Regions from separate parts of the Arthrobacter sp. P4_H3 genome, predicted to be linked through region 1. Evidence: predicted binding sites of a transcription regulator. Region 1 holds the regulator's gene; the other holds the start of a gene.
The links. Region 1 encodes HspR, which represses chaperone genes until heat shock. Its sites were predicted from a motif close to AAGTTGAGTCNNNNNGACTCAACTT; they were not measured.
Positions count from the first base shown of each region.

Region 2: a site for HspR is predicted at 3,767-3,791, ahead of clpB (ATP-dependent chaperone ClpB). Genes of this name have one in related genera too.

Region 1 is NZ_JBFUKK010000005.1:361,750-376,224, forward strand. It holds gene AC1DRE_RS09830 (substrate-binding domain-containing protein) at 1-935, shown strand, start outside; gene AC1DRE_RS09835 (ABC transporter permease) at 1,050-2,096, shown strand; gene AC1DRE_RS09840 (ATP-binding cassette domain-containing protein) at 2,093-2,887, shown strand; gene AC1DRE_RS09845 (carbohydrate kinase family protein) at 2,965-3,954, shown strand; gene AC1DRE_RS09850 (glycoside hydrolase family 32 protein) at 3,927-5,885, opposite strand; gene AC1DRE_RS09855 (DMP19 family protein) at 6,032-6,982, opposite strand; gene AC1DRE_RS09860 (DEAD/DEAH box helicase) at 7,159-10,641, shown strand; gene AC1DRE_RS09865 (hypothetical protein) at 10,674-11,060, opposite strand; gene AC1DRE_RS09870 (ketopantoate reductase family protein) at 11,326-12,261, shown strand; gene AC1DRE_RS09875 (alpha/beta fold hydrolase) at 12,305-13,138, opposite strand; gene AC1DRE_RS09880 (heat shock protein transcriptional repressor HspR) at 13,249-13,671, opposite strand; gene AC1DRE_RS09885 (DnaJ C-terminal domain-containing protein) at 13,712-14,475, opposite strand, start outside.
Region 2 is NZ_JBFUKK010000013.1:8,920-23,394, forward strand. It holds gene AC1DRE_RS16890 (aldehyde dehydrogenase family protein) at 1-1,363, shown strand, start outside; gene AC1DRE_RS16895 (GMC family oxidoreductase) at 1,370-2,950, shown strand; gene AC1DRE_RS16900 (carboxymuconolactone decarboxylase family protein) at 2,947-3,456, opposite strand; gene clpB (ATP-dependent chaperone ClpB) at 3,825-6,494, shown strand; gene AC1DRE_RS16910 (septum formation family protein) at 6,491-7,240, opposite strand; gene AC1DRE_RS16915 (DUF3073 domain-containing protein) at 7,542-7,775, shown strand; gene AC1DRE_RS16920 (VOC family protein) at 8,119-8,913, shown strand; gene AC1DRE_RS16925 (VOC family protein) at 8,910-9,782, shown strand; gene purM (phosphoribosylformylglycinamidine cyclo-ligase) at 9,862-11,031, opposite strand; gene purF (amidophosphoribosyltransferase) at 11,028-12,692, opposite strand; gene AC1DRE_RS16940 (hypothetical protein) at 12,740-13,090, opposite strand; gene uraH (hydroxyisourate hydrolase) at 13,125-13,466, opposite strand; gene uraD (2-oxo-4-hydroxy-4-carboxy-5-ureidoimidazoline decarboxylase) at 13,463-13,960, opposite strand; gene AC1DRE_RS16955 (GAF domain-containing protein) at 14,245-14,475, shown strand, end outside.

The DNA.
Region 1 (14,475 bases):
TCTTCGTCTCCATGCAGGATGGCGCCAAGAAGGCCGCCGAGTCCGGCGGAGTGGACCTCAAGCTGGCAGCCGGCAAGGCCGACGGCGACGAGGACACCCAGATCCAGGCCATCGAAAACGCCATCTCCAAGGGCGACAAGGGCATCCTGATCACCCCCAACGGCCCGTCCGTCGTCGACGCCCTGAAGAAGGCGAAGGACGCCGGCCTCTTCGTCATCGCCCTGGACACTCCCCCGGACCCGGCGGATGCTGCTGACATCACCTTCGCCACGGACAACTTCGCCGCGGGTGAGCTCATCGGAAAATGGACCGCGGCCCAGCTCGGCGGGAAGAAGGCCACCATCGCCCTCGTGGACCTCTTCGATGACAAGATTGTCTCGGTCGACTACAACCGCGACCAGGGCTTCCTCACCGGGCTCGGCATCGACACCGCCGACGCGAAGAAGAACGGCGACGAGGCCAAGACCGGCAAGTACACCGGCGGCAAGGGCGGCGACTACGAGCTCGTCGGCAACCAGGCATCCCAGGGCAACGAGGACGGCGGCCGCACAGCCATGGAAACCCTCCTGGCCAAGAACCCGAATATCAACGTCGTCTACACCATCAACGAACCGGCAGCCGCCGGAGCGTATGAGGCCCTGAAGTCTGCCGGCAAGGAAAAGGACGTCCTGGTGGTCTCCATCGACGGCGGCTGCACCGGTGTGAACAACGTCAAGTCAGGTGTCATCGGCGCCACTGCACAGCAGTACCCGGTCAAGATGGCCGAACTGGGTGTGAAGGCCATCGTCGACCTGGCCAAGACCGGCAAGAAGCCCGCCAACTCCGAAGGCCTGGACTTCTACAACACCGGCGTCGAACTCGTCACGGACAAGCCGGCCGACGGCATCAAGAGCATCACCACCACCGCGGCATCCGACATCTGCTGGGGGAAGTAGCCACGCAGTATCACTGAGTGCGGGGAGGTCTGAGCCAGTTGGGCCGCCCCGCACTTCATCTCCCGAGCTATCCCGCTACGCAATAGCACCCATCATCGAAGATCAGGACATATCGTGACCCAGCAACAGACCGCCGGACCGCCCAGCGCCGGGCATGCCGACCTGGCGGAGGAATTCCTCGACCGACAAACGCCGCTTAGCCGGATACGCAATATCCTCCACCGTTACCCCGCCGTCAGCCCTGCCCTCGTCCTCCTCATCGCGGTGGTCGTGTTCGGCCTGCTCAATGACAGGTTCCTGCGGGTTGAAAACCTCTCGCTGATTACGCAGCAGGTCTCCGTCGTCGGCACCCTGGCCATCGCCCAGACCCTCATCATCCTCACCGCCGGCATCGACCTTTCCGTCGGTGCCGTCATGATCCTCTCCTCCATGGTCGTGGCCCAACTCGCCGTCAACAACGGACTGCCCGCGCCCCTCGCGCTGCTCGCGGGCCTGGTCATCGGACTCGCCGCCGGAGCCTTGAACGGGTTCCTGGTCACCAGGTTCCGGCTCCCCCCGTTCATCGTCACCCTGGGCACACTGAACATCTTCATCGCGCTGACCCTTCTCTACTCCAACGGGGCCACCGTGCGCGGCTCGGCGATGCCGGACCTGCTGACATGGACCGGATCCACCTTCCCGGTGGGCCCGGTGCGGATCTCCACCGGCGTCGTCGTGATGCTGCTGCTCTACATCGCCATCGCGTTCATCCTCGGCAAAACCGCCTGGGGCCGGCACGTCTACGCCGTGGGCGACGACAAGGAAGCCGCCCGGCTGGCCGGTATCCCCGTAAACAAAGTCCTCATGAGCGTCTACCTCGCCGCCGGCGCCGTCCTGGCCATCGGCGCCTGGATCCAGATCGGCCGGACCAACGCCGCCAGCCCCAACGCCGGCGTCGACCTGAACCTCGACTCCATCACCGCCGTCGTCATCGGCGGAACCAGCCTCTTCGGCGGCCGCGGCTCCGTCTGGGGAACCCTTTTGGGCGCCCTGATCGTCGGTGTGTTCCGCAACGGCCTGTCGCTGGCCGGCCTGGATGTGCTCTACCAGACCCTCGCCGTGGGCGTCCTCATCATCCTCGCTGTGTCCATCGACCAGTGGATCCGAAAGGTGAAATCATGACCGCCACCCAATACCAGCCTGCCAGCACCGGGCTCCGCCAGCCCATCCTGCAGGCCAGGAACCTCGTCAAGACCTTCGGCCGCGTAGTGGGCCTGGACGGAGTCAGCCTCGACCTGTACCCCGGCGAAGTCCTGGCCATCATCGGCGACAACGGCGCCGGCAAATCCACGCTCATCAAATGCCTCACCGGCGCCGAGATTCCGGACTCGGGCGAACTCATGGTTTCCGGCAAACAGGTGCACTTCAAACGCCCGCAGGACGCCCGCGTCCACGGCATTGAAACCGTGTACCAGAACCTGGCAGTCTCGCCTGCCCTGGACGTGGCCTCCAACCTGTTCCTGGGCCGGGAGGAACGCCTGCCCGGCCCGCTGGGCAAAATCTTCCGCGTCCTCGACACCAAGGGCATGCGCCGCAAGGCCAAGGAAGAGCTGACCCGGCTGGGCATCTCGACACTGCAGGACGTGACGGTCCCCGTGGAGAACCTGTCCGGCGGCCAGCGCCAGGCTGTGGCGGTGGCGCGGGCCGCGGCGTTCGGCTCCAAAGTGGTGGTCCTGGACGAGCCGACGGCGGCGCTCGGCGTGCGCGAATCCAACCAGGTCCTGCAACTGGTCCGCGACCTGCGGGACCGCGGGCTCCCCGTCATCCTGATCAGCCACAACATGCCGCACGTATTCGACGTCGCCGACCGTATCCACATCCAGCGCCTCGGCAAATGCGCTGCCACCATCACGCCGCAGTCGCACAGCATGACCGATGCGGTGGCCATTATGACCGGCGCGGCCACGGCCTGAGCGCCGCAGTAGTTTCACCAAAACTCCGTCCGCGGACCGGATCACCGGTCCGCGGACGGCTTCACGAAAGAGACCCAATGTTCAATCCCGGTTCGCACCCCTCCCCTGCCGACAGCCCCGACGTCATCGTCGTCGGCGAGGCGCTGATCGACGTCGTCAGCCGTCCCGACGGCGACGTGGAGCACCCCGGCGGTTCGCCGGCCAACGTCGCCTACGGGCTCGGCCGGCTGGGAGTCAGCACGGGATTGCTGACGGCAATCGGCGACGACGCCCGCGGGGCGGCGATCGAAGCTCACCTGTCCAGCGCCGGAGTCGTGCTGCTGCCGGGGGCCCGTTCCCTCGGACGCACTGCTTCGGCAACGGCCACGATCGCCGCTGACGGTTCGGCCAGCTACGTCTTCGACATCGACTGGCGGCTGGCGGCGCTGGCGCCGGCCTTTTTTCCGAAGGTCCTGCACACCGGCTCGATCGCCACGTTCCTGGCACCGGGCGCCGCCGCCGTCCGGACCCTGCTGGAGCAGGCACACCGGGACTGCATGGTCACCTACGATCCCAACATCAGGCCGGCACTGCTCGGCAGCCACCATGAAGCGAAGTCCCTGTTCGAGGAACTCGTCCCCCTGACCGACGTCGTCAAACTCAGCGACGAAGACGCCCGCTGGCTGTACCCGGGGCAGGACCTGGAGCAGACCGCGGAGAGGATCCTGGCCCTGGGCACCGGGCTTGCCGTCATAACGGCCGGAGCCGAAGGATCACTGCTCCGCGCGGCTGAGGGCAGTCTTCACATTCCGTCCGTGACCACGTCCGTGGCGGACACCATCGGCGCGGGCGACTCGTACATGGCCGCCCTGATCCTGGGGCTGCTGACCCGCGGCACCGCCGGGCTGGCCCCTTCGGTGCTCGAGGCCATCGGCCGGACAGCATCGGCTGCGGCGGCGATTACGGTCAGCCGCCCCGGCGCCAACCCGCCCAGCCTCGACGAACTCCGGGCGGCCCAGGACGCGGCTGCCCAGGACCGGGCCGCCCATCAGCGGGCGGATCAGGACGCGGCGGCCATCGGCGTGTAGCTGAAGGACTTCAGCGTCAGTGCCCCGTCCTTGGTCGATGCCTTCAGCCCCTTGGGGGCGCCCTCGGGAAACGCCAGCGATGTCAGGGTCTTCTCCCCGCCGTTGACGAACACCTCAACGGAGCTGTAGTCGACATAGATTGTCAGCTGCACCCGGCCCTCGCGGGGAGCTGATTCCGCCCGCCGGACCGTGCCGTAATCGGGTGCGAGTCCGGCGGTGTCCTTGGCTCCGCCGTCACGGGAGACGAACGCGGTTTCCGATTCGAAGTCATAGCCCACTGTGGCGAAGACCCCGTTTTCGGCGAGCAGCTCCACCTTGGCCTCGGAACCGTCGTCCCCGGCCGCGCGTTCGAGCGTGAGGTCAAGCCGGTACGCACCGCCGTCGGGCGACGGCAGCCCGGCAGTACCGTCCGGAGTCAGTTTCCTGTCCTCCACAGTGACCGTCCTGCCTTCCAGTGACTTCAGTGCGTTGGTGGGCGTGGAGACGAGCGTGGGCTTGCCGGAAACGGTCTTCAGCCGGATGTCCCTGACCACCGTATCGGCGCCGCCGTGCCAGTCTTCCGTGGGCAGCTTTCGCGCATAGGCCCAGTTGTTCAGCCAGGCGATGGCGTGGCGGGAACCCATGCGCTGGCTTTCCGTGAGCCGCGGGTCGTCCCAGGTCACGGCGGCGTAGAAATCGGAGCCGTCGTCGAGCCACTGGTGCTTCTCGTGGGACGGCGTGAAGCGTGTGCCGTCCCAGGCACCGGTCCAGTAGGCCACACCGGTGGCCTTTCCCTCCTCGGCCCCGTTGGCGCTGGCGGCGAGCACCCATGTCCGTTTGGCCGGGTCGCCGTCCACGTCGAGCTGGAAGAGCTCGGGGCACTCAAGGACGCCCAGGCCCTCGCGCTCAAAACCGGACAGGTAATGCCATTCCTTCAGGTTGGAGGACGCGTACAGTCCGATCTTCCCGCCCTCCGCCAAGGCCATGACCCACTGGTTGTTGGCTTCATCGCGGATGATCTTCGGGTCGCGCCAGTGCTGCTCCCCGGGGTTCTCCATCACCGGGTTGCCGTCGTAGGCCTTGAACGAATACCCCTTGTCGGTGGAGTAGAACAGCGACTGCCGCTGCACCCCCTCGTCCTGCTGGGTCATAACGGCGATCACGGCGTCCTTGCCGAACCCTGCGGAGTTCCCATGGTCCACCACAGCGCTGCCCGTCTCGATGTCTCCAAGGCCGTTCTTGTACTTCTCAATGGCCACCCCCTCGTCCTTCCAGTGCACCAGGTCGGTGCTGGTGAGGTGGTACCAATCGGTGCCGTTCTCCCCGGGGTAGCCGGAGTTGTAGAGGTAGTAGTAGTGCCACTGACCGTCCAGCCAGAAAGGCCGCTGGGGATCGTTCATCCAGTTTTCCCGGGGCGTGATGTGGTAGCTGGGCCGGTAGGCGGAGGCTCCGTCCGGACGCGCGAACGCCGAATCTGCCGGTGCGGGCACCTCCGGTCCGGCCCCGAGGTCGGCCAGCATGGCATCCACCGCTTCGGGAGTGATGCAGCCCGGCCGGGGAATGTCCGCGGAACCCGCCCGCACCACTTGGTCCCGCACGCTGGACCGCACATAGACGTCCTGGCCCAGCCGGGCAGCGGCCACCCAGCCTTCGGCGCATTCGATGGTGCGGAGGTCGGAGACGCCGTCGGTCACCAGCGGATGCGCCAGGCCCTCCAGGCTGCGGTCTCCCCCGGCCAGCCAGTACGAGCCGTAACGGCCCTTTGCATCCTTGGCTTCCGACTGCGCCCTGGCAACGTCAGCCAGCGCTTGCTCAGCCGGGCTGCCCGGGTCCGGCCGGGACCCCAACCCCACCACCACGGCCACCGCCACCAGCACCAAGGCAGCGGCAGCGGCCACCGCGGCCCACAGGGCCCGTGGCGTGAGTTTGCTGGGAAGAAACCTGAGTGACATGTCCACCGATCATCGTGATGCAAAAACGCCGGCGCCGGGTTTATAGCCGGCGCCGGCGTTCTGCATTCTGGTCTGATTTCACTCAATTTTACAGGGGATGCGCCCCGGTGTTCCCGCCGCGGTCGCCGCAGCCCTGGCGCAGGGACCTAGGCGTCAGCCTCTTCGAACTCAACCGCAGCAACAATTTCCTTGGTCGAGGGGCTGATCATGTAAGCCTCATCGTCCTCTTCCACCATGATGAAATCACCGTGGTCCGTGATGAAGTGCCAGGCCAGGACAGTCTCGCCGTTGTGCTCGTAGTTGGGATCGCCCATGGTGATCTTCTGCAGCTCGTGGCCGGCGACGTCGCACAGTTCGCGGATGATCAGTTCGAACTCCGGCGCGTTCTCAAGTGCCTCTTCCGCGGCCTCGGCCTGGCGTTCGGCCAGGTTGGGGATCTGCGCCACGCGCTCTGCGATGTGCAGCTCCAGCTGCTCGTCGGCCAGCACCAGCAGTCCTTCCTGGCTGCGGAGCCACGCGGCGTTCAGCGCAAGGATGTCCTCGGTCTCCAGCAGCGACTCGAAGTCGTCGTCAAGCCCCTGGAGTTCCCGGACTGCCTCGGCAGACCGGGCCGCCTCCGCAGTGGCGCTCCCGCGGTCGCCGTCGGTGCTGTCGTCGGCGTCGCCGTCGTCGTCGGCGTCGTCGGTGCTGTCACCGTCGTCGTCGGCGTCGTCAAAGTGTTCAGTGTCCCCGTCCAGATACGTGTCGGCGTCGTCTTCGGAGAGGGCATCAAAAGCCGCGGCCGCGCGGTTGAACAGCGCCAGGTGGGCGGTGGCGCCCATGCCTTCCAGGCCTTCGCGGACGTAGGCGTCGATCTCTTCGCGCTCCGGCACGGTGAAGACGTACTGCGCGAAGCCGCCGGCCAGCGCCTGGGTGAGGTAGAAGTCAACGTAGTAGCTGCGCAGGGCGTTCGGCGCAATTTCCGGGGCGTCGAGCAGTTCCGCGTACATGGCGTTGACCACCGTCACGTTGGAATCAACCACGTCCTCGTTGGCCGCCGGGGCGCTATCGATTGTCAGGACAACGGGGTGCTTGCTGGCGGGCTGAACGGTGCTCATGGGAAATCCTCACTGCTGAAAGCGGGTGGTGCTCAGGACCCTTTCACGCTATGCAGCGGACCGGTCCACGGGTTGAGGAGGAGTTGAACGTTGGGCGAAGTTTCAGGGCCTGTCCCGGCTCGGTAAGATGGGTCAGATAACCTGCAGATTTTTACCTGCTGAAAGTAGCGCGCACCATGCCATCCCAACCGGACGAGAGTGCGGCACTGGCAATACAGACCCCCGCGATCAACGACCGCTCCCTCGCGGCCGGACTCGCCTACGCCATGGGCAGCCGGGTCTCGGGGATTTCCTTCGATGCCGCCACCGGCCTAATGCTCGGCAAGGTCCGCGGCGGATCGGACGCGCCCTATTCAACCACTGCGAAGCTGGTCCGGAAGGCGGGCGGCTGGAGCTGCACCGTGGGCGTCTGCAGCTGCCCCGTGCGGAAGGACTGCAAGCACGTGGCCGCGCTGCTGTTCGCCGCGGAGGACAATCCGGCCACTCGCGTCCAGCTGCTGGCCCCGGCCGGGGCCACCAGGTTGGCCCGTGAGCCGCTCGCGCAGGAGATGCCGGACTGGGAGCAGGCACTGGGCCCGCTCATTGCGCGGCCGGGAATCACCCAGTCCACCAACGGCATCCCGCTGGCCCTGCAGTTCGACATCGAAGAGCCTGCCCCGCACTTCTCCTACACGGGCCGGCGTGATCCGCTCCGCAGCGTGCGCCAGCTCAAGGCACGCCCCGTGATCATGGGCGCCAAGGGCAAGTGGATCCGCGGCGACGTCTCCTGGAACACGCTCAGCTACCTCAACTACCGGCGCGAATGCAACGAGTCGCACGTGGAGTGGATGCAGGAATTCCTTGCGTCCCACACCGCCCTCGCCAACCGCCAGCACAATTCCACCGCGCCCTGGCTGGGACTGAACACCTACGCCGGAAAAAACCTGTGGAGCCTGCTGGCCCAGGCGCGGAAGATCGGCGTCGCCCTGGTGCACGCCAGCGGCCCGGAACCCGTACGGTTCGTGGAGGACCCTGCCGCCGTCGGACTTAATCTGACCCGGTTCGGCGCTTCCGGCGGGGATGAAGCCGGCGCCGTCTCAAACGGGAAAACGCCCGACGACGGCGGGCTGACGCTTGCGCCCACCATCACCGTCGAGGGGGATGTGGTTGATCCGGCGTCCGTGGGGACGATCGGCCGTCCTGCGCACGGGATCTTCCTGACGTCCGGAGGGGACGCCCTTCCGGGCGTGGGCACCGGATCGATCATCACGCTGGCTCCCCTGGAAAGCGGCCTCAGCGAGGAACTCCTGACGTTCGTCACGGCCGGCAGCGCCCTGCACATTCCGGCCCGGGACGAGACCCGGTTCCTCACCGGTTTCTACCCCAAGCTCAAGCAGGCCGCCCGGGTCACCGCGTCGGACGAGTCCGTTGAGCTGCCCACGCTGGCCGTTCCCACGTTGTCCCTGCTGGCAAACTACGGCACCGACCACAAAGTGCGCCTGCACTGGGAATGGCATTACAAGTCCGGGAACCTGGTCACGGCACAGCCGCTGTGGCGCCACCCGGGCGACCATGGCTACCGGGACGACCCCACCGAAGCCCGCATCCTCGAGTCCGTGGGCCAGCCCTGGGAGGTTGTACCCAAGCTGGGCGAATCCGCCACGGGCGGCTGGGGCACCCCGCGGCTGGCGGCGTCAGCAGAGCTGAGCGGGCTGGACACCCTGGCCTTTACCGAGGAAGTGCTGCCGCAGCTCCGCAACACCCCGGACGTCGTGGTGGACACCGCGGGCGACATCGCCGACTACCGCGAGGCCGAGGAAGCCCCCGTGGTGGCCATCTCCACCAAGGCCACGGACAGCCGCGACTGGTTCGACCTGGGCATTGTGATCACGCTTGAGGGCCAACCGGTTTCCTTCGCCGCGCTGTTCTCCGCACTGGCGGCCGGTGAAACCCGGATGCTCCTGCCCAGCGGCGCGTACTTCTCCCTGGACCTGCCCGAACTGCATCAGCTGCGCGCCCTCATTGACGAAGCCCGTTCATTGCAGGACAACAAGGATGCACCGCTGCAGATCAGCCGGTTCCAGGCGGGTCTCTGGGACGAACTGGCGCACCTGGGCATTGTGGACGAGCAGGCCGCCGCCTGGCGCGAGGCCGTGGGCGGGCTGCTCGAGGGCGGCATCAAAGGGCTGCCCCTGCCGGCCACGCTGAATGCCGAGCTGCGCCCGTACCAGCTGGAGGGTTTCAACTGGCTGAGCTTCCTCTACCGGCACGGACTCGGCGGGGTGCTGGCTGACGACATGGGCCTGGGCAAGACCGTCCAGGCGCTGGCACTGATCTGCGCAGCGAAGGAAGCCACCCGGGTTCCGGCGGGCATCGTTGCTGACGGGGCGCAGGCTTCCGACGACGACGCCGCCCCGGGTGCGGCCGCCGCACCGGGCTCCGCACCCTTTCTGGTTGTGGCCCCCACCAGCGTGGTGGGCAACTGGGAGGCTGAAACCGCAAGGTTCGCTCCCGGCCTCACCGTCCGGGCCATCGGTGAGACGTTTGCAAAGAACGGCGTGGACCCGGCCGAGGCCATGGCCGGCGCGGACATCGTGATCACGTCCTACGCCTTGTTCCGGATCGACTACGAGGCGTACGCGTCCCGCGAATGGGCGGCCCTGGTGCTGGACGAGGCCCAGTTCGTGAAGAACCACCAGTCCAAGGCCTACCAGTGCGCGCGGAAGCTACCGGCGGCGTTCAAGCTGGCCATCACCGGCACGCCGCTGGAAAACAACCTGATGGAGTTCTGGGCGCTCACCTCAATTGTGGCGCCCGGCCTGTTCGCGAGCCCCAAGCGGTTCGCCGAGTACTACCAGAAGCCGGTGGAGAAGAACGGCGACAAGGGGCAGCTGGACAAGCTCCGCCGTCGGGTCCGTCCGCTCATGATGCGCCGCACCAAGGAGCAGGTCATCCACGACCTGCCGCCGAAGCAGGAACAGATCCTCGAGGTGGTGCTGAACCCCCGGCACCAGAAGGTGTACCAAACCCACCTGCAGCGGGAGCGCCAGAAGATCCTGGGCCTCATCGACGACGTCAACAAGAACCGCTTCACCATCTTCCAGTCGCTGACGCTGCTGCGCCAGCTCAGCCTGGACGCATCCCTGGTGGATCCTTCCCTGTCCGGTGTCCGGTCCAGCAAGCTGGACGTGCTGTTCGAGCAGCTGGAGGACCTCGTGGCCGAGGGCCACCGGGCACTGATCTTCAGCCAGTTCACCGGGTTCCTGGGCAAGGTCCGTGAGCGGCTGGTCGAGGAGAAGATCGAGTTCTGCTACCTCGACGGCGGCACCCGCAACCGTACCGATGTGGTGAACGAGTTCAAGAACGGCACCGCCCCCGTGTTCCTGATCAGCCTCAAGGCCGGCGGCTTCGGCCTGAACCTGACCGAGGCGGACTACGTGTTCCTGCTGGACCCGTGGTGGAACCCGGCCTCGGAGGCACAGGCCGTGGACCGCACCCACCGGATCGGGCAGGCACGGAATGTGATGGTCTACCGGCTGGTCGCCAAGGACACCATCGAGGAAAAGGTCATGGCGCTGAAGGCGAAGAAGTCTCAGCTGTTCGCGGACGTCATGGAGGGCGATGCGCTCTCCGGCGGTTCCCTGACAGCAGAGGACCTGGCCGGCCTGTTCAACGACTGAGGGTTTGACGGCCAGCGTTCCAACGCCGGACGTCAGGCCATCGCGGGCACGAGGGACCGTCCCGACGACAGCTGTTTCCGGGCCCAGCGGGCGAGTTTCTTGCCCTTGCCCTTCCACCAGTTGTCCTCGTCCTTGTCGTGGTGCAGGCGGAAGACGATCATCACCATCACGAAGACGCCCATGGCCACGTCCATCCAGGACCAGAAGGCGGCGTCAACCAGCACGCTGATGCCCATGACCAGGACGGACGGCACGGCCAGTGTGCGGAAAATGGTGCTGGCCACGTAGCGCCGGTGCGACCTGGGCACGGACAGGGCACGCACCATATCGAAACAGAGGCACACCACCACCATAGTCTGGCCTAGGGACAGCAGGACCTGCCCGGACATCGAGCCCGCGAACATGGCAACGGATTCCATTCCCGCGCTCATCGGACGCCGCCAATTTGTGCAGGGCATGGAGTTGCCGCAGGGCACGGAAGTGACACCTCGGGATTGCAGAGAACACGCATAAGGAAAACCCCCAGAGAGACCAGAAACAAGCTGTGAGACCCAGCTGTGCTCCATTCAAGCGGCTGCCGCTGCGGTCCGTCACGAGTAGCGTGTACTCTATTCTGCCTGTCCCGGCGCCGGGAAGCCCTCCCGGGTACTCAGTCCGGTGGCGCCCGCATCACTGAGGAGCACTATGAAAAGCCAGCCGCATGCCCAAAGGATCCTGGTTGTCGGTGCCGGCGCCACCGGCGGATATTTCGGCGCGCGCCTGGCGCAGGCCGGCCGGGACGTGACCTTCCTGGTCCGCGGGGGTCGGGCCGCCACCCTGCGCCGGCGCGGTCTGCGCATCACCGGACTGGGACAAGAGGACATCATCGAACCTGCGCTTGTCACCGCGGCGGACCTCAACAGCCCCTACGATCTGGTGCTGGTTACCGTGAAGGCATCAGCCCTCCCCCAGGCGCTGGCCGACATGGCACCGGCAGTCGGGCCGGAGACAGTGATCATTCCGTTCCTCAACGGCCTGGCCCACATGGACACGCTGGAGGCCGCATTCGGCGCCGAACGGGTCCTCGGCGGGATCGTCAAGGTGGTCACCACCGTCACCGACGACGGCGACATCCTGCAGATGAATCCGCTGGCGACACTCACCGTCGGGGAACAGCACGGCCCGCCGAGTGACCGCGTCCTGCAGGCGGTGGAGCTCTTCACGGTGCCCGGGTTCAAGGCCTCGGCCACGGCGGATGCCCTGGCATCCATGTGGCACAAATGGGTCTTCATCGTCTCTGCCGGCACCGTGACCTGCCTGATGCGGGGACCGGTGGGCGCCATCGTCGCAGTGCCCGGCGGCAAGGAGTTCGTGCACTCCGTCCTGGCCGAAGCTGGTGCCGTCGCGGCCGCGGCCGGCCATCCGGTGCCGGACCACGAAACGGAGCAGTCCGTGAGCATACTCACGCAGCCGGGATCCAGCTTCACATCGTCCCTCTACCGCGACATCGTTGCCGGCCTCCCCGGCGAGACGGAACACCTGCTGGGCGACTTCACCCGGCGGGCACGGCTCCTCGGGGCCCGCACGCCGCTGATCGACCTCGCCCTGATGCAACTCAGGGTCCACGCCGCAACCAGCTAGCGTGCCGCTCCGTTAGCGCAGCCTCGGGAAGGCCGGGGAGCTCCTACTTTTTGAGGAACGCCAGGAGTGCCTCGTTGACTTCCGGCGCGTGGGTCCACAGCATCCCGTGCGGGGCGCCCTCGATCTCCACGTAGTCCGCGGCGGGCAGCGCTTCCTTGAAGCGGCGGCCGGTGACGTCGATGGGCAGGATGTTGTCCGCCGTTCCGTGGACGATCAGCGCGGGAACGTCGATCTTCGGGATGTCCTCGCGGAAGTCCGTCAGCCAGGTGGGCTGCGCAGCCACGGAGGCGTGCGCGGAGGAGTTGCTCGCGGTGACCCAACTGGCCCGCAGCGCTTCTTCGCTGAGGCGGCTGCCCAGGGTGTCGTCGGTGTTGAAGAAGTTCTTGAAGAACTCCGTGAAGAAGGCGTAGCGGTCTTCCTTCACGGCGCTGAGCAGGCCGTCGAAGACTTCCTGGGGAACGCCGTCGGGGTTGTCCGCCGTCTTCAGCAGGAAGGGCTCCAGGGAGCCAAGGAACACGGCTTTGGACACGCGGGCCGATCCGTAGGTGCTGAGGTAGCGCGCCACTTCGCCGGTTCCCATCGAGAAGCCCACCAGCACGGCGTCACCCAGATCGAGCTCGGCGAGCAGGGAATTGAGGTCCGCGGCAAAGGTGTCGTAGTCGTAGCCCTCGGTGGGCTTGCTGGATTTACCGAACCCGCGGCGGTCGTAGGTGATCACCCGGTAGCCGGCCTCCAGCAGCACAGCGGTTTGCCGTTCCCAGGAGGCTCCGTCGAGGGGGTAACCGTGGATGAGGACCACCGGCTGTCCCTGTCCGTGGTCCTCGTAGTACAGCTCAACGGTGGTGCTGTTTTCTTTTCCGACAGAGACAAAGGCCATGAGGGCGTTCCTTCCGGGGCAATGAAGACTGGCAGCGAGCGGGCGTGACCATCCACTCTGTTCCGGTACGCTTCGCCTGTCAAGGCAAAGCCGCCGTGCCCGTCTGCGGGTCAGTCGGTGGGGCGCGGGCGCCACACCACAACGGCCTGGGAGCGGGCGCGGGGACGCTGGCCGCGCGCCAGGCTGACCACGTCGCCCGCGGTCCCGGCAGCGAAAATGCGCGAGTCCAGCGGCGTGCGGCGGCGGCCCAGTTCCTCGGTCAGTTCGCCCACGCGTCGCTGCAGCGCAGCCACCTGGTTCTCCAGCTGCAGGATCCGCTTGATTCCTTCCAGCGACACGCCCTCGTGCGAGAGCCGCTGCACCTCGCGGAGCATGTTGACGTCACGCTGGGAGTACCGCCGGGATTTTCCGGGCGCGCGGCTGGGCGAAACGATGCCCAGGCGGTCATACTGCCGCAGCGTCTGCGGGTGCATGTCTGCCAGCTCAGCCGCCACCGAGATGACGAAGATCGGCTGATCGAAGTTAATGTCCATGCCCGCCCTCTCCCTAATCCCTGCCCTGTCCCCCGAAACCCTAGAGGCGTGCCTTGGCTGCCAGGCCGGCGCGGACGTCCTGACCGGCGGTGGCTGCGGCGAAGGCCTTCACGGCCTCCTCCGCTTCCTTGGTCAGCTTCTGCGGAACCACGACGTCGATGGTCACCAGCAGGTCGCCGGTGGCCTTGGCGTGCTTGACTCCGCGGCCCTTGACACGCAGCGTGCGTCCGGACGGGGTTCCTGCGGGAACGCGGACCTTGACCTTCTCGCCGTCGATCGTGGGCACCTCGATGTCAGCGCCCAGGGCCGCTTCGGGGAAGGAGACCGGAACGTGGATGCGGAGATTGTCGCCGTCACGGGTGTAGAAGTCGTGGCCCTTGACATTCACGGTGACCATGAGGTCACCGTTGCCGGCGGGACCGTACTGGCCCTTGCCGCGGACGCGGACCTTCTGGCCGTCCTTGATGCCTGCCGGGACACGGACGTCGATGACGTCGCCCTCAGGTTCGCGCAGGCCGATGGTGGTGCCGCGGATGGAACCCGCGAATGAAATGGTGGTGGTCGCCGTGCGGTCGGCGCCCTTCTGCGGTGCGCGCTGGAACCCGGCCCCGGAGCCGGGCCCGCCGAACTGTCCGCCGAAGAGGTCGGCAAACTCCGGCGGAATGCCGCCAGAGGTGCTGTAGCCACCGGAGTGACGGCCGCTGCCACCGGTGAACAGGCCGCCGAAGAGGTCTTCGAAGCCGGCACCGCCAGGCGCTCCGCCCCCGCCGCCGGGAGCGAACCGCGCGCCGCCGCCCATGGCAC
Region 2 (14,475 bases), on a different contig from region 1:
GGCGGCGTTCGACGGCGGCGAGTGGGCCGGTATCCCGGCCCTGGAGCGCGGCTCGTTCCTGCTGCGAGTGGCCGCGAGGCTGCGGGAGCGGAAGGACGAATTCGCCCGCGCCGAAACGCTGGACACCGGCAAGCGCCTGGTGGAAAGCGAAATCGACATGGACGACATCGCCAAGTGCTTCGAGTACTTCGGCAAGATCTCGGGCCAAGACTCCGGCAGGCTCGTGGACGCCGGCAGCAGCACCGTGGTCAGCCGGATCGAATACGAACCCGTGGGCGTCTGCGCGTTGATCGCCCCCTGGAACTACCCGCTGCTCCAGGCAGCATGGAAAATCGCCCCGGCGCTCGCGGCCGGCTGCAGCTTTGTGCTCAAGCCCAGCGAGCTCACACCCCACACCGCGATCCTGATGATGGAGGTCCTGGAAGAACTGGGCCTGCCCGCGGGCGTGGCCAACCTCGTCCTGGGCGACGGCAAGACTGTCGGATCCGTGCTGTCCGGCAACCCGGACGTGGATCTGGTGTCCTTCACCGGCGGACTTGAAACCGGCAAGACCATCGCCGCTTCGGCAGCGGCCACGGTCAAGAAGGTGGCCCTGGAGCTGGGCGGGAAGAACCCCAACATCATCTTCGCGGACGCCGACTTCGACGCCGCGCTGGACAATGCGCTCAATGCCGCCTTCGTCCACTCCGGCCAGGTCTGCTCCGCCGGCTCGCGCCTGATCATCGAGGAATCCATCGCCGAACGGTTCGTGGACGAGCTGGTCCGCCGGGCGGAGCGGATCCGCCTGGGCGGTCCCTTCGACCCCGACGCCGAAACCGGGCCGCTGATCTCCGCCGCCCACCGTGACAAGGTGGCCGCCTACGTGGACAAAGGCATCGCCGAGGGCGCACGGCTGCGCTGCGGCGGAAAGCGGGGCGACGGCGAGCTCAAGAAGGGGTACTACTACCTGCCCACCGTCCTGGACCAGGTCACCAGCGGAATGTCCGTCCTCAAGGACGAGGCCTTCGGCCCGGTGGTCACCGTGGAAACCTTCGCCACCGAAGCGGAAGCCGTCCGGCTTGGCAATGACACGCACTATGGCCTGGCCGGTGCCGTCTGGTCCCAGGACGCCAGCAAGAGCCAGCGGGTGGCCCGCAAACTGCGCCACGGCACCATCTGGATCAACGACTTCCATCCCTACCTGCCACAGGCGGAGTGGGGCGGGTTCGGCCAGTCCGGCGTCGGTCGGGAGCTGGGCCCCACGGGCCTGGCCGAATACCAGGAAGCCAAGCATGTCTATCACAACATCGATCCACAGGTGACGGGCTGGTTCGCGGACCACACCGCAGCCGGGAACACATCTACCGCCGCAGAGGGGGAGTAAACGCATATGACAGCCTTGGACAAGACTGACTTCGACTACATCGTCATCGGCGGCGGTTCCGCCGGCGCAGCAGTGGCCTCACGGCTGAGCGAGGACCCTTCGGTGGAAGTGGCGCTGGTGGAAGCCGGGCCCGACGACCGCGGTGTCGAGGCCATCCTGCAGCTGGACCGCTGGATGGAGCTGCTGGAATCCGGGTATGACTGGGACTACCCCATCGAGGAGCAGGAAAACGGCAACTCCTTCATGCGCCACGCCCGCGCCAAGGTGATGGGCGGCTGCTCCAGCCACAACTCCTGCATCGCCTTCTGGGCTCCCCGCGAGGACTTCGACGAGTGGGAGCAGAAGTTCGGCGCCACCGGCTGGAACGCCGAGATGGCCTACCGGCTGTACAAGCACCTGGAAACAAACGAGGACGCCGGTCCGGACGCGCCGCACCATGGCGACAGCGGTCCGGTGCACCTGATGAACGTGCCCGCGGCGGACCCCTGCGGCCGCGCCCTGCTGGATGCCTGCGAGGAATCCGGCATCCCGCGGGTGCGCTTCAACTCCGGCGAAACCGTGGTCGACGGCGCCAACTTCTTCCAGATCAACCGCCGCGCCGACGGCACCCGATCGTCGTCGTCCGTTTCCTACATCCACCCGGTCATGGACCGGCCCAACTTCACCCTGCTGACCGGGCTGCGCGCCCGCGAACTGAAGTTCAGCGCGGACAACCGCTGTACCGGCGTCGACGTCGTGGACAATTCCTTCGGGAAGACCCATGCCCTGACCGCACGCGCCGAGGTGATCCTGTCTGCCGGCGCCATCGATTCGCCCAAGCTGCTGATGCTTTCCGGGATCGGCCCGGCCGCGCAGCTGGCAGAGTTCGGGATTCCGGTCCGCTCCGATTCGCCCGGCGTGGGCGAGCACCTGCAGGACCACCCCGAAGGCGTCATCCAGTGGGAGGCCCGGAAGCCCATGCCGGAATCGTCAACCCAGTGGTGGGAAATCGGGATCTTCACCGCCACAGAAGCGGGCCTGGACCGGCCGGACCTGATGTTCCACTACGGCTCCGTGCCGTTCGACATGCACACCCTGCGCCAGGGCTACCCGACGACGGACAACGGCTTCTGCCTCACGCCGAACGTCACGCACGCCAGGTCGCGCGGAACGGTCCGGCTCCGCAGCCGCGACTATCGGGACAAGCCCAAGGTGGATCCGCGGTACTTCACCGACCCGCACGACATGCGCGTGATGGTGGCGGGCATCCGCAAGGCCCGGGAGATCGTGGCGCAGCCGGCCATGGCCGAGTGGGCGGGCAAGGAACTCTACCCGGGCGAGGCCGTCCAGAGCGATGCGGAAATCACGGACTACATCCGCAAGACCCACAACACGGTCTACCACCCCGCCGGAACTGTCCGGATGGGCGCTGCGGACGATGCGATGTCCCCGCTGGATCCGGAGCTGCGGGTGAAAGGCGTGACCGGGCTGCGCGTGGCGGATGCTTCCGTCATGCCCGAGCTGACCACAGTGAACCCGAACATCACCACCATGATGATCGGGGAGCGCTGCGCGGAACTCGTCAGGGCCGCGCGGCCGGCTTCCTAGCGCGCCTCGGATTCATCCCTGGCTTCCCGACGCACGGGGTGCTGGCTGGTGATGGACACGCGGTTGAACGCGTTCATGGTGATCACCAGCCAGCTCACCGCCGAATACTCTGCCGCATTCAGGTGCTGCCGGGCATAACCGTCCTCGCGGTCCCGCGTGTGGGCATCCGGCAGGGTGGTGATGGACTCCGCAAGCGCCAGGGCGGCGCGTTCCTTCTCGGTGAAAAGGGCGGTGTCCCGCCAGGCTGCCAGGACGGCGAGCCGCTGCGTGGTTTCCCCCTTCTTGAGGGCATCGGCAACGTGCATGTTCAGGCAATAGGCGCAGCCGTTGATCTGCGAGATGCGGACGTTGAGGAGCTCGGTGAGGGCCCTGCTGATGCCGGCCTCGTCAGCCGCTTCCCGTGCCTTGAGGCCGAGTCCGTTAAGTGCCCGCCAGACCGACGGGCTCTCCTTGTCGATGAAAATGTGCTGGGTGGTGGGGTGCGCGGCTTCAGTGGTCTGGTCCATGGCTCCCAGAATACCCACCCCTGCATGACAAGTTTTGTCACTATCGTGACAAGCGCAAGAAAGCATTGTAGTGTTTTCAACGGATCCCGCCCGCCCCTGCGACGGGCGGTGGTCCACCAAAGAAGTCTCTGTGTGGGGCCGTGCATCAGCGATGTGCAGGCTGCCGCACCAGCCGGAGGGCGGTTCCTTGGGGGAACCGCCCTCCTGCATGTCCGGACCCCCTGGAATCCCAGCATCCCGACTACGGGCCGATCGCCCCTAGACAGCCATTTCGCCGTCGGCAAACATGGACTAAAAGACCCAGTCCGCAAAGTTGAGCGTTGTACACTCAACTTTAAGAGTTGATCTACCCCCGAAAGGAGCTCTCTTTGGACGCCAAGTTCACCACCAAGAGCCAGGAGGCTCTTTCCGCTGCCGCCATGAACGCCTCCACGGCGGGAAATCCGCAGGTTGAGCCGGCCCATCTCCTCAAGGCGCTCATGGACCAGCGGGAGGGTGTCGCCGTCGCGCTCCTCCGCGCCACCGGCGCGGACCCGGACGCTGTCAGCGTCCAGGCCAGCACGGCCATCAAGGCCCTTCCGGCCTCGTCAGGCACGTCGGTGCAGCAGGCCCAGCTTTCCCGGGCGGCCCTGCAGGCCATCAAGAATGCCCAAAACGAGGCGGATAAACTGGGGGACACTTTCGTTTCCACCGAGCATCTTCTGCTGGGTCTCTCCGCCAGCAGCGACGCCGTCGGCAAGCTGATGCGCGACGCCGGCGCTTCCCACGAAGCGCTGCTCGCCGCCCTGCCGGGTGTGCGCGGGGACCGTAAGGTCACCAACGCCGACCCGGAGAACACCTTCCAGGCATTGGAGAAATTCGGCACGGACCTTACTGCCATTGCGCGGTCCGGCAAGCTGGATCCGGTCATTGGCCGCGACGCCGAGATCCGCCGCATCATCCAGGTGCTGAGCCGCCGCACCAAAAACAACCCGGTGATTATCGGCGAGCCGGGTGTCGGCAAGACCGCTGTCGTTGAGGGTCTGGCCCAGCGGATCGTCGCGAATGACGTGCCGGAAAGCCTGCGCGGCAAGACCCTCATTGCCCTGGACCTGGCCTCGATGGTGGCCGGGGCAAAGTACCGCGGCGAGTTTGAGGAGCGGCTGAAGGCCGTCCTGGAGGAAATCAAGAGTTCCGAGGGGCAGATTGTCACCTTCATAGATGAGCTTCACACCGTGGTGGGGGCGGGCGCCTCCGGGGACAGCTCCATGGACGCCGGCAACATGCTCAAGCCCATGCTGGCCCGTGGTGAACTGCGCCTGATCGGCGCCACCACCCTGGACGAATACCGCGAGAACATCGAGAAGGACCCTGCCTTGGAGCGCCGCTTCCAGCAGGTGTTCGTGGGCGAGCCGAGCGTGGACGACACCATCGGCATCCTCCGCGGCCTCAAGGAGCGCTACGAGGCCCATCACAAGGTCTCCATCGCGGACTCCGCCCTCGTCGCTGCCGCGACGCTCTCCAACCGCTACATCTCCGGCCGGCAGCTGCCTGACAAGGCGATCGACCTCGTGGACGAGGCTGCCTCCCGCCTGCGCATGGAGATTGATTCCGCGCCGGAGGAAATTGACCAGCTGCGGCGCCAGGTGGACCGGCTGACCATGGAAGAGCTGGCCCTCGCCAATGAGAAGGACGCAGCGTCCGTGGAGCGCCTGGCCGCGCTGCGGGCGGACATGGCGGACAAGAAGGAAGCACTGTCGGCACTCAACGCCCGCTGGGAGGCTGAGAAGGCCGGCCTCAACCACGTCGGTGACCTCAAGGCCCGGATCGACGAGCTGCGCTCGGCCGCAGAGAAGTACCAGCGCGAGGGGGACCTCGCTGCAGCCTCCCGCATCCTTTACGGAGAACTTCCCGCGCTGGAACGCGAGCTGTCCGCTGCCGCCGAGGCCGAGTCCGCCCGGGTGGCCGGCGGTGGCGCCAAGCAGGAACTCATGGTGGCCGACGAAGTCACGGCGGGTGACATTGCTGAGGTGATTTCGGCCTGGACCGGAATTCCGGCCGGGCGCATGCTGCAGGGCGAAAGCCAGAAGCTGCTGCACATGGAAGAGGAGCTCGGCAAGCGGCTGATCGGCCAGAAGAAGGCCGTCGCGGCGGTGTCCGACGCGGTCCGCCGTGCCCGCGCGGGCATCAGCGATCCGCACCGGCCAACCGGATCGTTCCTGTTCCTGGGACCCACCGGTGTGGGCAAGACCGAGCTTGCGAAGGCACTTGCGGAGTTCCTGTTCGATGACGAACGCGCCATGGTGCGGATTGACATGTCCGAGTACGGGGAAAAGCATTCCGTCGCGCGGCTGGTCGGAGCGCCTCCGGGCTACGTGGGGTACGAGGAAGGCGGCCAGCTAACCGAAGCCGTCCGGCGTCGTCCGTACTCCGTGGTGCTTTTGGACGAAGTGGAGAAGGCTCACCCCGAGGTTTTCGACATCCTCCTGCAAGTGCTCGACGACGGTCGCCTCACCGACGGCCAGGGCCGCACCGTGGATTTTCGCAATGTGATCCTGGTCCTGACCTCGAACCTTGGCAGCCAGTTCCTGGTGGACCAGACCTTGGATGCCAACGCCAAACGCAGTGCCGTCATGGCCACGGTGCATGCTTCGTTCAAGCCTGAATTCTTGAACCGGCTGGACGAAGTGGTGCTGTTCGATGCCCTGGACGTCGAAGAGCTGGCCCGGATCGTGGAGCTCCAGGTGGCAGAACTCGGCCAGCGGCTGCACGACCGCCGGCTCAGCCTGGAAGTCACCGAAGGCGCCCGGGCGTGGCTGGCCATGACGGGCTTTGATCCTGCCTACGGGGCACGGCCGCTGCGCAGGCTGGTGCAGCGCGAAATTGGCGACCGGCTGGCCAAGGCCATCCTCGCCGGTGACATCGCCGACGGGGACACCGTCCTGGTCGACACCGCCGCCGACGTCGACGAACTCACCATTGCCAGCCTGGAAGGCCGGGAAGGGCCCGACGGCGGTGCCCTTGCCGGCAGCGGGTTGTCCGTGCGGCGGAAGAGCTAGGGGATGAGGGATTCCATGATGATGTTGCCCTTGTCCGCCGTGACATAGCAGTCCACCCGCCGGTCGCCCTGTTCCCAGCTGGTGTCGCTGGGGTAGGCGTTGCGTTGCATGAGGACGTAGTTGGCCACGGCGTCGGTCAGCCCTGCGCCCTGGCAGATCTCGCGGCCCTTTTCCCGAAGTGCGGCAACGCCAGGGTACGAGTCCGACTCCGGGTAGCGGTGCACGGCGACCAGCTGGGCGGAGTGGCCCGTGGTGCAGGGCACTACCCGGGATTCGGTGGCTTCGGGATCGAAATTCTCGAAGCAGTCGCCCAGCTGGTAGTCCAGGGCCCCCACCCCATCCAGGGGGAGCTCGCCCCGGGTTGCCTGCGCGGAGGGGGACGCCGACTCCGTGGCCGGGGGCTGGGTTGTTGCCTGCTGGTTGCCGCTCCCGAGCAGGGTGGCAACCCACCAGATAAGCAGGCCCAGCAAAATCAGGCCCGCCACCACGATGCCGGCCTTCAGCAGGGTCTCCTTTGACACAGCCGACGGAGTTTCGTTGGAGAGAGTGTCGTCGGACGGATCGGACGTCTCATCAGACGGCGTGTCGCCAGGCAGTGCGGGATCGTCCGTGCCGGCCGGCGGCTGGATGGGAAGGCTGCTGGTCGGCGGCCGGGCAGGGGGAGGCGGCACGACTGGCGGCAGTCCGGTTCCCGGGGGTGTCTTCGGGTTCCCTGTGCTGTTGCCTGTTGTGTTCTCGTCATTCACGTGAGGATTCACCCTTCCCGGCGTCCTTTCCTGGCTTTTCCCTGCTTTTCCCCGGAGGAAATGTCGCAGATGCGGCCGCTGGCTTGGAGTCGCTCAAACGACTCTACCGAAGAAAATAGGGAGGCCGATATGGCCGGGACCAGCGCAAACGTGGCAACTCTGCTCCGGAGGCAACGGGTCGGGGCGCAGTTACCGCTGAAAGCATGTAATCTAGGTGTACGACAAATTGACCAAACATTCCGGGGCCTCACTAACGCCAATGGTGACCACCTCCGGTCCGAGTACAAAAGGGGGTCACGCCATGGGGCGCGGCCGTCAAAAGGCAAAAGCTACCAAGCAGGCTCGGGATATTAAGTACTATTCCCCGAACACTGACTACTCTGCTCTTCAGCGTGAGCTCAAGAGCTCAGAGGGTCGTGCACCGAGCCGTTTCTCGAGTGAGCCGGTTGAGCCGGATTATTCGGCTTATGTGGACAAGTACGCGGATGATTTGGAAGAAGACGACGACGAGGTAGACACCCGTCGAATCGGCTAGTTGTCGCCCGCTGAACCTGCCGTAAGGCAGTCAGCGGCGTGCCGTCGTCGTACTTTTCACCACAGTGTCCCGTACGACACTTCGGCTCTTCTTTTCCGGCACCCCGTGTGCTGACTTCAGTTATCAGGCCCGTCAGGGCATGCCGGCTTCCGGTGTGCCCTGACGGGCCTTTCTGCTGTTACCCGCCCGTTGTCAGGGTCGGTTCCGACCGGAACATCCTGCTCCGAGCGATGTGGCGGGGGCGATGTTGTCAGCCGTGTTGTCAGTGCCGGAGCCCCGTACTAGGTTGATCGTGGGCTGTTCCATTGACGGGTCCACCGGCGGTCGAAGGGGATTGATTTCCATGCCAGAAGTTGAGGGCTACAAGCAGGGCACGCCGTGTTGGGCGGACCTCTCTGCGAGCGACATCGAGGCGGCCAAGGAGTTCTACTCGCAGCTGTTCGGCTGGGAGCTGGATGCAATGCCCGCAGGCGCGGACATGACGTACTACATGGCCCGGCTGCAGGGCCGCTACGTCGCCGGGATGATGCAGCAGATGCCGGACATGGCGTCCGCCGGGTTGCCGTCCTACTGGGCCAGCTACCTTGCCGTGGACAATGCCGACGAAGCGGCCGCGAAGGTCGCCGAGGCAGGCGGAACCCTGCTGTATCCCGTGGATGATGTGGAAAACGGCGGCGGGAGGATGTTCTTCGCGGCGGATCCCACCGGCGCCCAGGTGGGCTTCTGGCAGGCCGGGTCCCACATCGGGTCCGGGCTGGTGGACGAACCCGGCGCCCCGGTCTGGAGCGAGCTGCAGACAAGCGACGTCCCGCAGGCCGTCCGGTTCTATGAGGCTGTGACCGGATGCACCACGGAAACCGCACCCGCCGGCGAGCTCGGCGAATACACCAACTTCATGGTGGACGGAAAGCCCGTGGCCGGCGCGTTGAAACAGCCCATGGGAGGGATGCCGTCTTTCTGGATGACCTACTTCAAAGTCGAGGACGTGGACCTGGCCGCCGCCCGGGCGGCCGAACTCGGCGGGCAGGTCCATGTGCCCGGGTTCGACGTCCCGGGTGTGGGGAGGCTGGCCGTGCTGACGGACCCCAACGGAGCCGCCTTCAGCATCATGGCTGCCGAAAGTGCAGGCACACGATGACCGGGCGCACCACCTTCAACGCCGGCGAGATCTGCTGGACTGACCTGCAGACCAAGGATGTGGAGGCCGCCAAGGCGTTCTACGCCGCGGTTTTCGGCTGGCGCTACGAGGACCTGCCCACGCCGGACGGGCGGAGCTACGCGAAGGCGTTCCTGGACGACGACCTGGTCACCGTCATTGCACCCCGGAACCCCCATCAGGAAGCCTCCGGAACAGCCGCGAAATGGAACATCTACTTTGCTGCCGCTGATGCCGGGGCCATCGTGGAGGAGACCCCGCACGCGGGCGGCTCCGTGGAGTTCGGCCCGGAAGAGGTGGAGGACACGGGCGTGATGGTGTTCCTGGCCCCGCCCGGCGGCGGCACCACCGGCGTGTGGCAGCCGGGAACGCACACCGGATCCGCGAGGTACAACGAGCCCGGCGCCCTTGCCTGGGCGGAGTTGCTGACACCAGAGCCCCAGGCCGCCGTCGCCTTCTTCCAGCAGCTGTTCGGGCATGAGGTCACCGAATACCCGCAGGACGACGGCGGAACGTACACCACGCTGATGGTGGACGGCGCGGAAGTAGCGGGGATCGCACCGCTGCCTAAGGATGACGCCGACGGGGACGAAGCGGAGTTCTGGGGTGCGGAGCCGGAGTACCCCGCCGGTGACGGGGACGACGCGGAGCCTGAGGAGCCGGCGCTGCAGACGGGCTGGCAGGTGTACTTTGGCGTCTCCAGCGTCGCGGACGCCGTGGCGGCAGCGGTGGCTGCGGGCGCCGTCGTCCTGGTCGAACCGGAAGCCGACAGCAGCGACGACCAGGAAGCCGGAAGTGTGGCCACCCTGCAGGATCCGCAGGGCGGCGTGTTCAGCGTGCTGGAGGTTTAAACACGTCGAGTGCTCCGCAACTGCCGTTATGGACCTGCTAAACGGCGGTTGCGGAGCACTCGATGAGGTTTAGGAACCCTTAGGCGTAGGCGTTCACCAGTCGGACTGCGCCGCCGTCAACACCCTTGGCGCCCTGGACGTAGTCCGGGCCGGTCTTGACGATTGCGTCCGAGTTCTGTTCCACCGTGCCCATGATCCAGGACGGCAGGCCGCGGTCGTTGAGGCGGTTCACGGCGGCGTCGGCGGCTTCGGGGGAGACGATTGCCACCATGCCCACGCCGAGGTTCAGCGTGCGCTCAAGGTCGGCCAGCGGGACGTTGCCCAGTTCCGAGACCAGCTTGAAGATGGCGGGCAGTTCCCACGTGGCACGGTCCACCGTGGCGATGAGGCCCTGCGGGAGGACCCGGGCCAGGTTGGCTGCGAGGCCCCCGCCGGTGACGTGGCTGAAGCCGTGGACGGCCTTGCCGGCTGCGGAGCCGTTCACCGGGAAGGTACGGGCCAGGTCCAGGCAGTCGGCCGCGTAGACGCGGGTGGGCTCGAGCAGTTCCTCGCCCAGCGTGCGTCCGAGTTCGGAGACCTGGCGGTCCAGGGCCCAGCCGGCGTGGTTGATGACGCGGCGGACCAGGGAGTAGCCGTTGGAGTGCAGGCCGGAGGAGGCCATGCCGATCACCACGTCGCCGGCACGGACACGGTCCGGGCCCAGCAGCGCGTCGGCCTCGACCACACCGGTGGCGGCACCGGCGACGTCGTATTCGTGCTCGCCCAGCAGGCCCGGGTGCTCGGCGGTTTCGCCGCCCACCAGGGCGGTACCGGCCACGGAGCAGGCTGCTGCAATGCCGCGGACGATGTCCGCGATTCGCTCGGGAACAACCTTGCCGCAGGCGATGTAGTCGGTCATGTAGAGCGGCTCGGCACCAACCACCACGATGTCGTCCACCACCATGCCCACAAGGTCGAACCCGATGGTGTCATGGATGTCCATGGCCTGGGCGATGGCCACCTTGGTGCCCACGCCGTCCGTGGATGTAGCCAGCAGGGGGCGCTTGTAGGTGAGGAGCTTCGAGACGTCGTAGAGGCCGGCGAAGCCGCCCACGCCACCGATCACCGAGGAATTGTGGGTGGCCTTGACGGCGTCCTTCATCAGTTCAACGGCGCGGTCTCCCGCTTCGACGTCTACGCCGGCAGAGGCGTACGTGATGCCGCGGGCTGTCTCTGAGGAGTTGCCGGCGGTGGGTGATGCGGAAGTCATACGGACTCTTTCTTGTCAGAGGTCAGACGGTCAGCGTCGGTCAGCAGGTTCTCGAACTCGGCGTCCGGTCCCGGATCGCAGCCCGTGGCGCCCGGCTTGCCCGCCGGGTCCTCGTCCGCGTCAACAGCAACGGCTGCACCAGCCGGAGCGGCGGCGGATCCTGCGGCGGCGGATCCTGCAGCGGGCAGGCCGCCGAGGTCCGTGCGCTCCAGCAGGTTCTTGCCGAGCTTGTCCGCGCCGGGAAGCTCGATGGGGTACTGGCCGGTGAAACAGGCAGTGCACAGACGTTCGCGCGGCTGCCGCGTGGCGTCGATCATGCCGTCCTCGGAAATGTAGGCGAGCGAGTCGGCGCCGATGGCCTGGGAGATTTCCTCGATGGTGGCGCCGTTGGCGATCAGCTCCGCGCGGGAGGCGAAGTCGATGCCGTAGAAGCAGGGCCACTGAACGGGCGGGGAGGAGATCTTCACATGCACGGAGGCGGCGCCGGCCTCGCGGAGCATCCGGACGATGGCGCGCTGGGTGTTGCCGCGGACGATCGAGTCATCCACCACCACAACGCGCTTGCCGCGGATGACGGACTCGAGGGCGTTCAGCTTGAGCCGGATGCCCAGCTGGCGCAGCGTCTGCGACGGCTGGATGAACGTGCGGCCCACGTAGGAGTTCTTGACGAAGCCGTGCGCGAAGGGGATGCCGGATTCCTCGGCGTAGCCCACGGCCGCGGGGGTGCCGGACTCGGGGACCGGGATGACGATGTCCGCTTCCTGGATGTTTTCGCGGGCCAGCTGGCGGCCCATCTCCACGCGGGATTCGTACACGGAGCGTCCCGCGATGGCGGCGTCCGGGCGGGCAAGGTAGACGTATTCGAAAACGCAACCCGCCGGCGTCGGCTCCGCAAAGCGCTGGGACCGCACGCCGTCTTCGTCGATGGCGATGAACTCGCCGGGTTCGATTTCACGGATGAAGCTCGCACCAACGGTGGCCAGGGCCGACTGCTCGGAGGCAACCACCCAGCCGCGTTCCAGCCGGCCGAGGACCAGCGGGCGGATGCCGTAGGTGTCGCGCGCGGCGTAGAGGGTGCCTTCGTCCATAAAGACGAAGCAGAAGCCGCCCTTGATCTTGGGCAGCAGCTCAATGGCGGTCTGTTCGAGGGACTTGCCCTCTTCGCCCTCCAGCAGTGCCGTGACCAGGGCGGTGTCCGAGGTGTTGCCCTGCTTCATCTCGCCGCTGAGCTGGCCGCCGTTGCGCTCAATGATCATGGCGTTGAGCTCGGCGGTGTTGGTGAGGTTGCCGTTGTGGGCCAGAGCCACGGTACCCGTGGCCGTTGCGCCAAGCGTGGGCTGGGCGTTGGCCCAGTGGCTGGCGCCGGTAGTGGAATAGCGGCAGTGGCCGACGGCCAGGTGCCCGGTCAGGGTGTTCAGCGTGGTCTCGTCGAAGACCTGGGATACGAGGCCCATGTCCTTATAGACGTTGATCCGCTTGCCGTCGCTGGTTGCTATGCCAGCCGACTCCTGACCGCGGTGCTGCAGTGCATACAGCCCGTAATAGGTGAGTTTTGCTACCTCCTCACCTGGTGCCCAGACCCCAAAGACGCCACAAGCGTCCTGAGGGCCTTTTTCGCCAGGGAGAAGATCATGAGAAAGTTTTCCATCGCCGCGTGCCACTGGTCGATTATCTCACGTGATGGGGTAGGACTTTTCCGGGCGCCCGTTTATGACTGACTGCCGGCCGTGGTGCCGTTGCCGGCGCCGTCGGCCGGATCGCTGCCGGGCCCGGTCTCCGGGACGGCTTCGACGACGGCGTGTTCGGCGCGACGGACGCTGAGCCGGTCCAGCAGGAGCGCGACAATTGCGCCCAGAATCACGCCGCCGGCGCCGAAAAGAACCAGGAAGAAGCCGAAGACGGAGCTCGGTTCGTAACTCGGGTCCCCGGGCAGGGCAAACGCAATGACCGCCGCCACGATGATTCCCACGAGGCCGCCCAGTATGAGGAACGGCACGTATTTGGGTGCCCGGCGGACGGTGATTTCGCGCCGCTCGGCGGGGGTGTCTTCAGAAGCCATGCCTTCTAGCCTACTGCCCGGGGATTTGCTTGGGTTAGCTGCCGCGGTACGTCGAGTAGGCGAACGGGCTCAGGAGGAGCGGCACGTGGTAGTGCTCGCCGGCGTCGGACACGGAGAACACCAGGTCCACCTCCGGGAAGAAAGTGGCCGTGCCCAGTCCCTCGTAATAGGCCCCCGTCGCGAAGTTCAGCCGGTACGTCCCGGCGGGGAGGAGCTCCGGGCCGAGGTCCTTGGCCCTGCCGTCGGCATCGGTGGTGCCGGAAGCAACGAGGTTCCAGCCGTCGCCGTCGCGCGCGTAAAGCCCGACGGCGACGCCGGCGGCCGGGCGCCCGGCGCCGGTGTCCAGGATGTGGGTGGTCACCTGTGAAACGGTCATTCGCTGATCACTCCTTCGAGCCGGAGCAGGGCGATTTCGCGCAGCTGCTGGGCCACTATGGCGTCTTCTTGGTCAGGGCTGTGCGTAAGGCGTTCGTGGAGCGCGGCCAGGATTTCCGGGGCCGTGCGTCCTGCGGCGCGAATCAGGAAGACCCGGCCGAACTTCTCCTCGTAGGCGCGGTTTCCCTCGGCCAGTGCCGTGGTCACGTCCGCGTCCGCCGGATCCACCCCGGCCTGCTCCGAACGGGACATGGATGCCTCCGTGGTTGAGGCCGTGGGCCGTTCCCCGATCCGCGGGTGGTGCGCCATTGCGGACTCCACCTCGTCCGGAGTGAAGGGGGCGGCGGCGTCGCGGGCGAAGTCCAGCAGGGCCTGGCTGCTGGCGAACGGGCGCGCGTCGGCGATCTGGTCCACCCAGCGCTGGACATCAATGCAGGGGCGGAGTGCCGCGGTGACTTCCGCGCGGTCCGCCCCGTTGAATACGGCAAGCTGCATGCTTGTTCATCCCTCGTGCAAATGCTGGCATCCATGGCGTCGGCTATGCGGAAAAGGGAGTGCCCCCGCTGCAGTTGTGCGCTGTGGCTCCATACCGGCCGCAACAGCTGCGCTGCATTCCACATCATGGAACTGTTATTTCAGCATGCGTAATAGTCAACCGGAGCTTCGGTGCCGGTGTCAAGAGATTACCGCACCCCGGATGGAAGCCACCGGCTCCGCTAGACTCCTGCGGGGGGACCTCGGCGCCTCGGCCGGCTGTCCTGAACTGGGGAAGGACTTCAATGGCTCATGCCTACGCGCGCAGTTTTCCTGATGCCGACCTGAAACGTCGTTCAGTGCTCGCGGAGTACGGGCTGCTTCCTGAGGGTCCGGATTCGGTAGCCGCCGCAGAGGTCCCTGACGCCGCCGGGGACACTCCCAGCGCCAGCGCCGCGCGGGCCCTGAATTTCCTGGTGGACCTTGCCGCCAAGCTCTGCGGTATGCCCTTCAGCGTGGTCAACATCATCACCCCC